DNA from 4 places in the Streptomyces sp. NPDC023157 genome. Region 3 is predicted to be linked to each of the others. Evidence: riboswitches for the same ligand, from Rfam matches in the RefSeq annotation. Region 3 holds a riboswitch; each other region holds the start of a gene.
The links. Region 3 has a riboswitch for cyclic di-AMP ahead of ACZ3ZE_RS26170 (M23 family metallopeptidase). Riboswitches for the same ligand answer to the same signal wherever they lie in the genome.

Region 1 (3,199 bases), on a different contig from region 3:
GGAGCGGATACCGGCCGGCCTCCCCGTGTCCCCCTCGGACGTCTCCTAGAGAGGCATGAGGTCGGGGCGCTTGGCCTCGACGTGGTCCCCGGAGCTCTCGCCGCGCAGCCGGCGCCCGATCCACGGGACCAGGTACTCCTTCGCCCAGTGGATGTCGTCCTTGCGGACCTCCAGGGTGCCGCGCGGGGGCTGCGGCGGCCAGGCCTGGTCCGGGTCGGCCGGCACCGGAAGGCCGAGGACCTGGGCGGCGCGCAGCGCGACCCGGGTGTGCCCCTCGGCCGACAGGTGGAGCCGGTCGTCGTCCCAGGCGCGCCGGTCCTGGACCGACTTCAGCGACCACAGGTCGAGCACCGGGCAGTCGTAGCGGTCGGCGATGGCCCGGACGTGGGCGGTGTAGGTGGCGATCTTCCCGCGCAGGTGCTTCAGGACGGGCACGTCGCGCGTGTCGAAGCCGGTCGTCACCATGACGGTGCCCACGGCGGAGGTCAGGTCGGCGACCGCGCGCTCGAAGCGCTCGGCCACGTCGTCGGGGTCGGTCCCGGGGCGGATGATGTCGTTGCCGCCGGCGCAGAAGGTCACCAGGTCGGGGGCGAGTTCCTTCGCCCGGGGGACCTGTTCCGCGACGATCTGGTCGAGAAGGCGCCCCCGCACCGCCAGGTTGGCGTAGCGGAAGGCGTCGTTCTCCGGCAGCTGGTCGGCGAGCAGGACCGCGAACCGGTCCGCCCATCCGACGTACGTCCCGTCGGGGCCGGGGTCGCCGACGCCCTCCGTGAAGCTGTCACCGATCGCCGCGTACGACCCGAATGCGTTCTTGTCTCTTGTTCTCGAATCGTCTGCCACGGGAGCACATCTTTCCCTTATGGATGTGACCTACGCGACCGTAAGGAGGGGTTGACGACAGGTGACATATGCCACCGATAAAGATTCCACCAAGCCGGAATACGCCGGAGGCCCGGCACAGGGGTGCCGGGCCTCCGGGGTGAACCGGTGAGTTCTATGGGACAGATGCCCCAGATGTCTCAGACGCGTCAGATGCTGACGCCGTGCTGGCGCAGGACGGCCAGCGGGTCGATGTCGGAGCCGTACTCCGGCCCGGTGCGCATCTCGAAGTGCAGGTGCGGTCCGGTGACGTTGCCGGTCGCGCCGGACAGGCCGATCTGCTGGCCGCCGCTGACCGTCTGGCCGGCGGAGACGGAGAGCGAGGAGAGGTGCCCGTACTGCGAGAAGGTGCCGTCGGCGTGCTGGATGACGACCTGGTTGCCGTACGCGCCGCCCCAGCCGGCCGAGTAGACGGTGCCGGGTCCGACCGCGCGGACGGTGGTGCCGGTGGAGGCGATGAAGTCGACACCGGTGTGGTAGCCGGAGGACCACATCGAGCCGGAGGCCCGGTACGGGGTGGAGACGGCGCCGCCGGCGATGGGGGTGACCCAGCCGGAGGAGGAGGTCTGGCCGGCCGAGGAGGACGACGAAGAGGAGGACGAGGCCGACGAGGCGGACGAGGAGGAAGCCGTCGAGGTGGCGGCGGCCGAGGAGCGCTCGCTGCCGCGGGAGGCGCGCGTGTCGTCGCCGGTGCTCTGCGCGCCGCGCTCGGGGGCGGTCGCCTTCGGCGCGTGGGCCTTGGCGGTGCTCTTGGCGCCGAGGGTGAGCTTCATGCCGGGGAGGATCAGCGAGGGGTCCTCGCCGACGACCTGGCGGTTGTCGCGGTAGAGCTTCTGCCAGCCGCCGGCCAGGTGGTGCTCGCCGGCGATCTTGGACAGGTAGTCGCCGCGGACGACGGTGTACGCCCTCGGGGCGGCGGCGGGCGCGGCGGCCGGGGCCTGGGCGGGGGCCGCGGCGGCGACGGCCTGCGGGGCCTTCGCGGTCGGGGCGGCCTGCTCGGCGGCGTGCGCGCCGGTCGCGCCGATGAGCGGCAGGACGACGACGGCGCCACCGGTACCGGCGGCGACGAACCCGCGGGTGATCGGGTTGACCTTGGGACGGCGGTGCTTACCCTTCGCGGGCATGGCGATTTCCTCTCCGTCGCCTGCGAGGTGAGCTGTCGGGTTCGGACTGGAGATGTCCGGTCGCGTTGCGCGCGACTTCACCCCGAGCCGTCCTTCTTCGAGGGATCGGCGTACTACCTGGGTCCCCCGCTCCTGCCTTGTACGGGTGGTGTGCGGATTCCGGGCGGCGGCAGGATTAGGCGGTCCGTCCGGATTGAGCGCGACGCTAGACGAGGCGGGTGGGCGTGAACAAGCCACCGATTTCCCGACAGTGACTCAGGTGCGATTTCCGGCCGGAATTGCGGTCACCCTCCGTGGATGACGGTCCCTCGATTTCCCTTTCCGGAAGGGAATTTGGAAAAGACGATCAGGCACGGTCCGTCACGTCTATGACGCTGCTCACGCACCGAATCCCATCTCCCCCGGTATCAGGGCGCGTTACCCCTAAGGGTTCAATTCGGACAGAATGCTCATTCCAGCCCGAGGGGGTGCGGTCGGGGCCTCTCACCTGGATGATTGCCTCAGGAACCGATCTCGAGACCAGGAGCATCCGTGACGCAGACGACGACCGAGCCCGAGCTGACCGGCGTACGCAACTTCCGCGACCTCGGCGGACTGCCGACGGTGGACGGACGGAGCGTGCGCGCCGGACGCCTCTTCCGCAGCGGTCACCTGGCGCACGCCACGCCGGAGGACGCGACGTTTCTCGCCACCCTCGCCCTGCACACCGTCTTCGACTTCCGCAACGAGGCCGACCGGCGCATGGAGGGGGCGGACGTGGAGCTGCCCGGCGTGCGGAACGTGAACATACCGCTCAACGACCCGGCCGACGGCAAGGAGTTCTGGAAGCTGGTGCGTTCGGGCGACCTGACGCAGCTGCGCGGGATCCTGGGCGACGGCAAGGCCGCGGCCCGGATGTCCGACTCGTACCGGAAGATGATCGTGGAGCGGACGGCCGAGCACAGCCGCGTCCTGCACGCGATGGCCGAGGAGAGCGTCCCGGCCCTGATGCACTGTGCCGCCGGCAAGGACCGCGCCGGTCTGTCCATCGCGATCACGCTGCTCGCCCTCGGCGTCGAGCGCGAGGCGATCGAGGCGGACTACGTGAAGTCGAACGAGCCGCACCGCCGCTACAAGGTGCAGCGCAGCTCCACCGCCGAGGACGCCATGTCGCCCGAGGTGATGGAGCTGCTGAGCCCGCTCTTCGACGCGCGGGT
Region 2 (3,199 bases), on a different contig from region 3:
CGCGGCGCCGCTGTTCTCGGCGGCGCCGCTGATCGCCGCCCCCTTCTTCTCCACGCTGACGACGTTCCTCACGGGCGTCGCCGCCGTCCTCGCCAGCATCGGCCTGCACCTCTACAACGGCACGGTCAGCCATATCTCCTCGCTCACCGAGACGCTGACCGTCCTCACCGTCGCGGCGCTCGCCATGCTGATCAATCGGGTGGTGCGGCGCAGCGGCGAGCGGCTCGCGTCGGCGCGGGTGATCGCGGCGACGGCGCAGAAGGCGGTGCTCCCGACGCCCGCCGCGCGGATCGGCGGGCTGCAGGTCGCGGCCCGGTACGAGGCGGCGCAGGCCGACGCGTTCATCGGCGGCGATCTGTTCGCCGTCCAGGACACCCCCTACGGGGTACGGCTGGTCGTCGGCGACGTGCGGGGCAAGGGGCTCGACGCGGTGGAGGCCGTCGCCGTGGTCATCGGCGCCTTCCGGGAGGCCGCCGAGCTGGAGCCGACGCTGGAGGGCGTGGCGCAGCGGCTGGAGCGGGCGCTGGACCGCGAGGGCACGCGGCGGGACGGGCTCGACGCCTTCGAGGGGTTCACGACGGCGGTCCTCGCGGAGATCCCGCGCGGGGACGGCGGCGGTGTCGTGCGGGTCGTGAACCGGGGGCACCCGGAGCCGCTGCTGCTGTACGGGGACGGCGGGCTCGACCGGCTGCGGCCGACAGAGGCCGCGCTGCCGCTGGGGATGGGGGAGCTGGCGGTGTGGCCCGACCGGGCCGACGAGACGCCGTACCCGGCGGGCGCGACGCTGCTGCTCTACACGGACGGCCTCTCGGAGGCGCGGGACGCGCGGGGCGTCTTCTACGATCCGGCGGAGCGGCTCGCGGGGCGGCTCTTCCCCGGCCCGGAGGAGCTGCTGGACGCGCTGGTGGCGGATGTGCGGCGGCACACCGGCGGGGGCTCGAACGACGACATGGCGCTGCTCGCGGTGAGCCGCCCGGCGGCGGGGCAGCCGGAGCGGCGCCGGACGATGCCGGTGGTGCCGCCGGGGCAGAGCGCGGAGGTGGGTCCTGCGGCGTCTCCTGCGGTGCCTCCGACGGCGGCCCCCAGGGTGCCTCCGGAGGCGCTTCGGGAGGATGGTGACGGGACGTAGTCGAGGGGTGTCGCTCCGATAACAATTGATGCAACGTCAGATTCCCGGTGTGACGCGGATCCTGTCTGACCGGGGGTCAACTCGGGCCATTCCCTCTCAATTCAGCTAATGATCAAGGGGGACGGCTTGGAATCGGGAGGCCGTGTCTATTAACGTTCGATAACGCAGCGCGGTCGTCACAGCCGTCGCAAGAGACGGCACCGTGCGCGCGCGCCGAATCCCGCAAGGGAACCGGGGAACCACCACTTGGGGTGAATCGGGCCACGTCGCACCCGTGCGGCACACCCGTAGGAGACCTTCCTGCTCCGAACCCGTCAGCTAACCCGGTAGGCGAGAAGGAAGGAAAGGAGAGCGCCTCCGTGGCGTCCAACACCCCTGCTCCCGAAGCCCCCTTCGACTCTTTCGGCGCCCATGGCGCCGCGGGCGCGGGCGGGGAGGAATGGAACCCCACCGAGGACTCGCTGCGGGCCCAGAACCGCTCCGGCGGCCGGCACCGGGTCGTCAAGCAGCGCTCCAACTTCGCCCGCTCCTCCACCGTCCTCGGTGTCGGCGTCATCGCCGCCGTCGGCGCGGGCGGCCTGGCCACCGCGCAGGACAAGCCCCCGGTCGCCATAGCCCTGCCGGACCTCGACCTGCCCGACGCCTCCGAACTCCCCGGCATCGGCGACCTGATCGGCGGCAAGGACAAGAGCGCCGGCGACAGCGCCCAGGTCACGAACAACGCGCAGCCGCTCACCGCCCTCACCTACCTCGCGCCCGAGGACAGCACCTCCGCCGACGCGCCCGCGGGGACCAAGCAGCAGGCCGCCGACGCCGGCGAGGCCCTGCGCGCCCGCATCCTCCAGCAGGCCGAGCAGCAGCAGGCCGCCGCCGACACCGCAGAGAAGGAGGCGGCGCAGAAGGCCGCCGCCGAGAAGGCGGCGACGGAGGCCGCGGCCAAGGCCGACGCGGCGGAGAAGGCGGCGGCCGAGGCGAAGAAGAAGGCCGACGCGGAGGCCGCGGCGAAGGCCGAGGCCGAGCGCCTGGCCAAGCTGGCCGCCAGCTACTCGCTGCCCACCTCCTCGTACACGCTGACCTCCACCTACGGCGAGGCCGGCTCGATGTGGTCCTCCGGCTACCACACCGGCCTGGACTTCGCCGCGCCCACCGGCACCCCGGTCAAGGCCGTCCACAGCGGCACCGTGAAGTCGGCCGGCTGGTCCGGCGCGTACGGCTACCGCATCGTCCTGGAGCTCGAGGACGGCACCGAGATCTGGTACTGCCACCTGTCCTCGATGACGGTCGGCGCGGGCCAGTCCGTCGGCACCGCCGACACCATCGGCCGGGTCGGCGCCACCGGCAACGTCACCGGGCCCCACCTCCACCTGGAGGTCCACACCCCGTCCGGCGGCGGCATCGACCCGGCGGGCTGGCTGCGCTCGAAGGGCCTCAGCCTCTGACGTCCGGACGGACGTCCCCCGCGGAAGCGGAATAGGCCCGGTCGCGCGGAGGGTTGATCACTCCATGACTTCTCTCCGCAAGCTGGGCTCCTCCGACCTGCACGTCTTCCCGCTCGCCCTCGGCGGCAACGTCTTCGGCTGGAGCGCCGACGAGGCGCAGTCCTTCGCCGTCCTCGACGCGTACACCGCCGCGGGCGGCAACTTCGTCGACACCGCCGACGTCTACTCCGCGTGGGCCGAGGGCCACGAGGGCGGCGAGTCCGAGACCGTCATCGGCCGCTGGCTCGCCTCCCGCGGCAAGCGCGCCGACGTCCTCGTGGCGACCAAGGCCGGCGCCCACCCCCGCTACAAGGGGCTGAGCGCGACCACCATCAAGGGCGCCGCCGAGGAGTCGCTGCGCCGCCTCGGCACCGACTACGTCGACCTCTACTACACGCACTTCGACGACGAGTCCGTGCCCGTCGAGGAGATCGTCACCGCGCTCGACCAGCTGGTGAAGGACGGCAAGGTCCGGGCCGTCGCCGCCTCCAACATCTCCCCGGAGCGGCTGCGCGCCTCCCTCGACTTCGCCGAGGCCGAGGGGCTCACCCGCTACGTCGCCCTCCAGCCGCACTACAACCTGGTCTCCCGC
Region 3 (3,199 bases):
GTTCGGCGACCCGCAGCTCGCGCTGACCGCCGTGCACCGGGTCCTCGACATCAGTGCCGAGGAGGTGCAGGAGGTCGCCAAGGCCACCCTGCGCCCGGACAACCGCGCCGTGCTGGTCTACGAACCGGTGGGCGCCGACGGCGACGACGCCGACAGCGACGAGGAAGAGGGAGCGGACCAGTGACCGACGCTGCCGCGTCTTTGACGAGCATGACCTTCCACCCGCAGCCCCAGCCGGGCGAGGCCACGCCCTGGGCCTTCCCCGCCCCGGAGCGCGGCGCCCTGGACAACGGGCTGACCGTGCTGCGCTGCCACCGCCCCGGCCAGCAGGTCGTGGCCGTCGAGATCTCCCTCGACGCCCCGCTGGACGCTGAGCCCGAGGGCCTGGACGGCGTGGCCACGATCATGGCCCGCGCCCTGTCCGAAGGCACCGACCAGCACACCGCCGAGGAGTTCGCCGCCGAGCTGGAGCGCTGCGGCGCCACCCTCGACGCGGCCGCCGACCACCCGGGCGTACGGGTCTCCCTGGAGGTCCCGGTCTCCCGGCTGCCCAAGGCGCTCGGCCTGCTCTCCGAGGCGCTGATCGCCCCCGCGTTCGACGCGTCCGAGGTCGAGCGGCTGGTGCGCAACCGGCTGGACGAGATCCCGCACGAGTCGGCCAACCCGGCCCGCCGAGCGGCCAAGCAGCTCTCCAAGGAGCTGTTCCCGGCCTCCGCGCGCGCCTCCCGGCCGCGTCAGGGCACCGAGGAGACCGTCGCCGCGATCGACGCCGCCGCCGTCCGCGCCTTCTACGACGCGTACGTGCGCCCCTCCACGGCCACCGCCGTGGTCGTCGGCGACCTCACTGACGTCGACCTCGACAAGGTGCTAGCCGAGACGCTGGGCGCCTGGACGGGCACCGCGGCCGACCGGCGGCGCATGCCGTCCGTCTCGGCCGACGACACCGGCCGGGTCGTCATCGTGGACCGCCCCGGCGCCGTCCAGACGCAGCTGCTCATCGGCCGCGTCGGCGCCGACCGCCACGACCGTGTGTGGCCGGCCCAGGTGCTCGGCACGTACTGCCTCGGCGGCACCCTCACGTCCCGTCTGGACCGCGTCCTGCGCGAGGAGAAGGGCTACACGTACGGCGTGCGCGCCTTCGGCCAGGTGCTGCGCTCCGACGGCGAGGGCAACGGGGCGTCGCTGCTCGCCATCAGCGGCTCGATCGACACCCCCAACACGGGCCCGGCACTTGACGACCTGTGGAAGGTGCTGCGCACCCTCGCCGCCGACGGTCTGACGGACGCCGAGCGCGATGTGGCCGTGCAGAACCTGGTGGGCGTCGCGCCGCTCAAGTACGAGACGGCCGCCTCCGTCGCGGGCACGCTCGCCGACCAGGTCGAGCAGCACCTCCCGGACGACTACCAGGCGCAGTTGTACGCGCGCCTCGCCGAGACCGGCACGGTGGAGGCGACCGCGGCCGTGGTCAACGCCTTCCCGGTGGACCGGCTCGTCACCGTGCTCGTCGGTGACGCGGCGCAGATCGAGGAGCCGGTGCGTGCCCTCGGCATCGGTGAAGTGACGGTCGTGACCGGCTGACTGAGCCGCTGTCACACCGGTTCGGGGACCCCGACGACCTGGTTCGTCGGGGTCCTCCCTTTTGTCCGTATTGCTGAGAAGTGTGATCTTCTGCCCTGTGGCATGTCTTACAAAAGAGCGTGTCTGTTTGGCGATTGACAGAAGATCGGCCTAGCTTCGACCCGACTGTTCGTCCGCAGTACGACGCCGCATCCGCGGCAACGGGCAGTCATCGCCGAGTCCCCGTAAGGCGCGAGCCTGGGGAGCCGGGGACCCATCGCAGTCCCTGGGGTGAATCGGACGCCTTCGCTCAGCGAGCGGAGGGGCCCGTAGGAGACCTTCCTGCTCCGAACCCGTCAGCTAACCCGGTAGGCGAGAGGGAAGGAAAGGATCAGCCACTACATGGCGTTCACCCGTGCCACCGGGAAGCATCGTGGTCCGAGCCGTCTGGCGCGCCGCGGAGTGGGCATCGCCGGTGTGGCGACCCTTGCGACGACCGGCGTCATCGGAACCCTGGCCTCCCCGGCGTTCGCCGCCGACACGGAGCCCGTCTCCCCGGAAGACACCGGCCTCACCCAGGTGATCACCGCCGACTCCCTCGCCGACCGGGTCGACGCCCAGGCCGCCGCGCAGGAGAAGGAGGCGGTCGAGACCGCCGCCCGCGTCAAGGCCGCCGCCGAGGCGAAGCGCAAGGCCGAGGCCCGCGCCAAGGAGCTGCGCGCCGCCAAGGAGCGCGCCGCCCGCGAGGCCGAGCGCAAGCGCCTGAGCTCCTTCCAGCTCCCCGTCGCCGGCTCGTACGTGAGCACCGGCTACAAGACCGGCGGCTCGCTCTGGTCCTCCGGCCACCACTCCGGCATCGACTTCCACGCCGCCTACGGCTCCCAGGTCGTCTCCGTGGGCTCGGGCACCGTCGTCGAGGCCGGCTGGGGCGGCGCGTACGGCAACAACATCGTCATCCGGATGAACGACGGCACGTACACCCAGTACGGCCACCTCTCCTCGATCGGCGTCTCCGTCGGCCAGACGGTCACCCCCGGCGAGCAGATCGGCATCTCCGGCTCCTCCGGCAACTCGACCGGCCCGCACCTCCACTTCGAGGCCCGCACCAGCGCCGAGTACGGATCGGACATCAACCCGATCACCTACCTCCGCGCCCGCGGGGTCCAGGTCTGAGGTGTGAATTCTGTGAAGAAGCCCCGGCTCGAACGAGCCGGGGCTTCTTTTTCGTGCCCCAATTACCGGGTGGCATCGGAAATTCCGGCGTCCTGCAATAGAGTTCGCGAGAGTTCGCAGGGCGGGCGCCACTCGACGGGGTTTCGCGCGGATCACCTACGGAGGTCGGACATGCGTGTTCCCGCGCACTCGGTATGCACGGCGATCCGGGACGACATCGTCTCCGGCGTCTTCGCGTGGGGCGCCCGGCTGACGGAGGAGCAGCTCGCGCGCCGCTACGGGGTCTCCCGCGTCCCGGTCCGCGAGGCGCTGCGCACCCTGGAGTCCGAGGGCTTCGTGGTCACCCGCCGGCACGCCGGCGCCCATGTCGCCGAGCCCACCGAGCAGGAGGCGGCCGACCTGCTCGACGTCCGGACCCTGCTGGAGCCGCTGGGGGCCGCCCGCGCCGCCCAGCGCCGCACCGAGGCGC
Region 4 (3,199 bases), on a different contig from region 3:
GCGATGGTGACGTCCTCGGTCTCGCCGGAGCGGTGCGACATCATGCACTTGAAGCCGCTGCGCTGGGCCAGCTCGACGGCGTCCAGGGTCTCGGTCAGCGAGCCGATCTGGTTGACCTTGACCAGGAGGGCGTTCGCGGAGCCCTCCTCGATGCCGCGGGCGAGGCGCTCCGGGTTGGTGACGAACAGGTCGTCGCCGACCAGCTGCACCTTGGCGCCCAGCTTGTCGGTGATGACCTTCCAGCCGGCCCAGTCGTCCTCGAACAGCGGGTCCTCGATGGAGACCAGCGGGTACGCGGAGACGAGCTCCTCGTAGTACTCGGTCATCTCGGCGGCCGAGCGGGACTTGCCCTCGAACTCGTACTTGCCGTCCTTGTAGAACTCGGAGGCGGCGCAGTCGAGCGCGAGCGCGATGTCCTTGCCCGGGACGTAGCCGGCCTGCTTGATGGCCTCGAGGATGAGGTCGAGCGCGGCGCGGTTGGAGTCCAGGTTCGGGGCGAAGCCGCCCTCGTCGCCGAGGCCGGTGGACAGACCCTTGTCCTTCAGGACCTTCTTGAGGGTGTGGTAGACCTCGGTGCCCCAGCGCAGGGCCTCGGAGAAGGACTCCGCGCCGATCGGCGCGATCATGAACTCCTGGATGTCCACGTTGGAGTCGGCGTGCGAGCCGCCGTTCAGGATGTTCATCATCGGAACGGGCAGCAGGTGCGCGTTCGGGCCGCCGAGGTAGCGGAAGAGCGGCAGGTCCGAGGCCTCGGAGGCGGCGTGCGCGACGGCGAGGGAGACGCCGAGGATGGCGTTGGCGCCGAGCGAGGACTTGTCCGGGGTGGCGTCCAGGTCGAACATCGCCTGGTCGATCAGACGCTGCTCGGTGGCGTCGTAGCCGACGAGCTCCGGGCCGATCTGCTCGATGACCGCGAGGACGGCCTTCTCGACACCCTTGCCCTGGTAACGGTTGGGGTCACCGTCGCGGAGCTCAAGGGCCTCGAACGCACCGGTGGAGGCACCGGACGGCACGGCAGCACGACCGGTGCTGCCGTCGTCGAGGCCGACCTCGACCTCGACCGTGGGGTTGCCTCGGGAGTCCAGGATTTCCCGGGCTACGACGACGTCGATGGACGGCACGAGCATCTCCTTCTGGGATGTGACGCTGGTTGTGACGCATGCGGCAAGGTCTCGTTCGCCTTGCGACAAGAGCCTAACCGGCTCCGGGGCTCCGGCCAGCCGGACGCCCGCCCCCTGGGACGAAAAAGGACCCAAGGGCACGCATCTGAGGACGAAAGACCCATTACTACTGATCAGTAGGGGCCTGAACGGGGAAACCCCGGTCCGGAGCGCACGGGGGAAGGGCGCTCCGGACCGGGGTGGTCACCGCGGGTGGGTCGTCAGGCTCACTTGAGGTGGAGCTGCTGGCCCGGGTAGATCAGGTCGGCGTTGTCGACGACGTCCTTGTTCAGCTCGAACAGCTTGGCCCAGCCGCCCTTGACGCCGTGCGCCTGGGCGATCTTGCTGAGGGTGTCGCCGGCGACGACCTTGTACTCGCCGTCGCCCTTCTTCACCTTCTTGCCGGTCGGAGTGGTGACCGTCTTCTTGGAGACGTTCTTCTTCGACGTGGTCTTCGGCGCCTGGCGCTGCTCGCTGCGGGTCGTCGGCTGCTCGGTGGAGCGCTTCGACGAGGAGGAGGAGGAGGACGACGACGAGGACGAGGAGCTGGAGCTCGACGAGCTGGAGGAGCTCGACGAGGCGGAGCCGCCGTCGTAAGCGGCGTTGGAGAGGCCCACGCCACAGCTCGGCCACGCGCCCTTGCCCTGGCCGGCCAGGACCTTCTCGGCGATGGCGATCTGCTGCGACTTCGACGCCTGGTTGGCGGTCGCGGCGTAGGCGGTGCCGCCGTACGCGGCCCAGGTGGAGGCCGAGAACTGCAGGCCGCCGTAGTAGCCGTTGCCGGTGTTGATGGACCAGTTGCCGCCGGACTCGCACGCGGCGACGGCGTCCCACTCGGAGGTGGTGGCGGCCGAGGCGGTGCCCGCGGCCATCAGCGGGGCGGCGACGGCGACACCGGTGACGCCGACGAGCGTGGCGACGCGGGTGGCCTTGGAGGGACGGCGGTGTTTGCCCTTGTTACCGGAAAACAGCATGGGAATTCTCCTCACCGACGCCTACGAGGTGAGCTGTCGGGTTCGGACCTGATGAGTTGTCCGGCCGCGTGTCCTTGCACGCGGCTTCACCCCAAGCCGATCGTCGGCCGTCTGTCTCAACGGCCGGGGCCGGCACTTACCTTGGGTCCCCCGCTCCTGCCTTCGGCGCTTGCGCGACGACTTCCCGTCGGCCGGCGGCAGGATTCGGCGTACCGGCGACGGGGCCCGCGGTGGCGAGCGGTCATGACCGTAGACATAGACCCGGGGGAAGTTCAAAGACCATCAACCCGGAAATATCGCCCCTACTTGCTCCCCCGAGAGGGGCGTTTGCGCAGGTGAGGGGCGACACGAGCAAACTTTGCGGACGTGACACGCCAGTTCGGCAAGAGAGACCCATGTCTCACTTACTCATAACGGACATTCAGCTACGAACCACTACGGCGCCGCGACGGGTTCGGCCTTCAACTCAAGGCTCTGACCAGGGATGATGAGGTCCGGGTCGGTGCCGACCGTCTTCTTGTTGGCGTCATAGAGGGCGGCCCAGCCGCCGGGCAGCGCGTTCTGCTGTGCAATGTCCGACAGACTGTCACCCGGCTTGACGGTGTATTCGTCAGCCTTGCCCGAGTTGTCCGCCTTCTCCCCGGCGACCGCGCTCTCCGCCGAGCCCTTACCGTCGGTCACGTCACCCGTCGACCCGTCACCCGGGGCCGCGTGCCGCCCGGATTCGGGCGTGGTGTCTGAGTTGCCCGAATCCTCCGACGCGGCGTCACCGCGGTGCTTGCCCGTACCGGGGGAGGCCGGATCCGTCGTACCGGGCGTACCGGGCATACCGGGCGCGCCCGAGGTGTCCGGCGTGCCGGGCGTGACCGGCGTGCCCGGTGTCGCGGAGCCGTCGGGGCCGGCCGGGGTCGCGGGCGCGGTCGTGGCGCCGCCCGACGGGGCCGTCGGGGTCACGGGCGCGGCCGGGGTGGCCGGGGTCGTGGTGGTCGCCCCGGGGCCGGCCGGGCGGCCGTCGGTCCGGTTGGACTCGGCGACCGGGCCCGTGGACGCCTTGGGCTTGACGGC

Region 1: linked by a shared signal. The riboswitch ahead of ACZ3ZE_RS09450 (M23 family metallopeptidase) and the one ahead of ACZ3ZE_RS26170 (M23 family metallopeptidase) in region 3 are both predicted to bind cyclic di-AMP.
Region 2: linked by a shared signal. The riboswitch ahead of ACZ3ZE_RS21905 (M23 family metallopeptidase) and the one ahead of ACZ3ZE_RS26170 (M23 family metallopeptidase) in region 3 are both predicted to bind cyclic di-AMP.
Region 4: linked by a shared signal. The riboswitch ahead of ACZ3ZE_RS33575 (transglycosylase family protein) and the one ahead of ACZ3ZE_RS26170 (M23 family metallopeptidase) in region 3 are both predicted to bind cyclic di-AMP.

The regions. Positions count from the first base shown of each region.
Region 1 covers NZ_JBVHIL010000002.1:859,359-862,557, forward strand. Annotated here, with positions in the region: gene ACZ3ZE_RS09440 (STM4011 family radical SAM protein) at 1-49, shown strand, start outside; gene ACZ3ZE_RS09445 (SGNH/GDSL hydrolase family protein) at 46-840, opposite strand; gene ACZ3ZE_RS09450 (M23 family metallopeptidase) at 1,029-2,003, opposite strand; cyclic di-AMP (ydaO/yuaA leader) riboswitch at 2,006-2,161, opposite strand; gene ACZ3ZE_RS09455 (tyrosine-protein phosphatase) at 2,535-3,199, shown strand, end outside.
Region 2 covers NZ_JBVHIL010000005.1:685,113-688,311, forward strand. Annotated here, with positions in the region: gene ACZ3ZE_RS21900 (PP2C family protein-serine/threonine phosphatase) at 1-1,129, shown strand, start outside; cyclic di-AMP (ydaO/yuaA leader) riboswitch at 1,331-1,476, shown strand; gene ACZ3ZE_RS21905 (M23 family metallopeptidase) at 1,489-2,568, shown strand; gene ACZ3ZE_RS21910 (aldo/keto reductase) at 2,633-3,199, shown strand, end outside.
Region 3 covers NZ_JBVHIL010000007.1:365,236-368,434, reverse strand. Annotated here, with positions in the region: gene ACZ3ZE_RS26180 (M16 family metallopeptidase) at 1-184, shown strand, start outside; gene ACZ3ZE_RS26175 (M16 family metallopeptidase) at 211-1,578, shown strand; cyclic di-AMP (ydaO/yuaA leader) riboswitch at 1,781-1,947, shown strand; gene ACZ3ZE_RS26170 (M23 family metallopeptidase) at 1,960-2,730, shown strand; gene ACZ3ZE_RS26165 (GntR family transcriptional regulator) at 2,902-3,199, shown strand, end outside.
Region 4 covers NZ_JBVHIL010000011.1:150,085-153,283, reverse strand. Annotated here, with positions in the region: gene eno (phosphopyruvate hydratase) at 1-1,121, opposite strand, end outside; gene ACZ3ZE_RS33575 (transglycosylase family protein) at 1,388-2,134, opposite strand; cyclic di-AMP (ydaO/yuaA leader) riboswitch at 2,138-2,312, opposite strand; gene ACZ3ZE_RS33570 (transglycosylase family protein) at 2,570-3,199, opposite strand, start outside.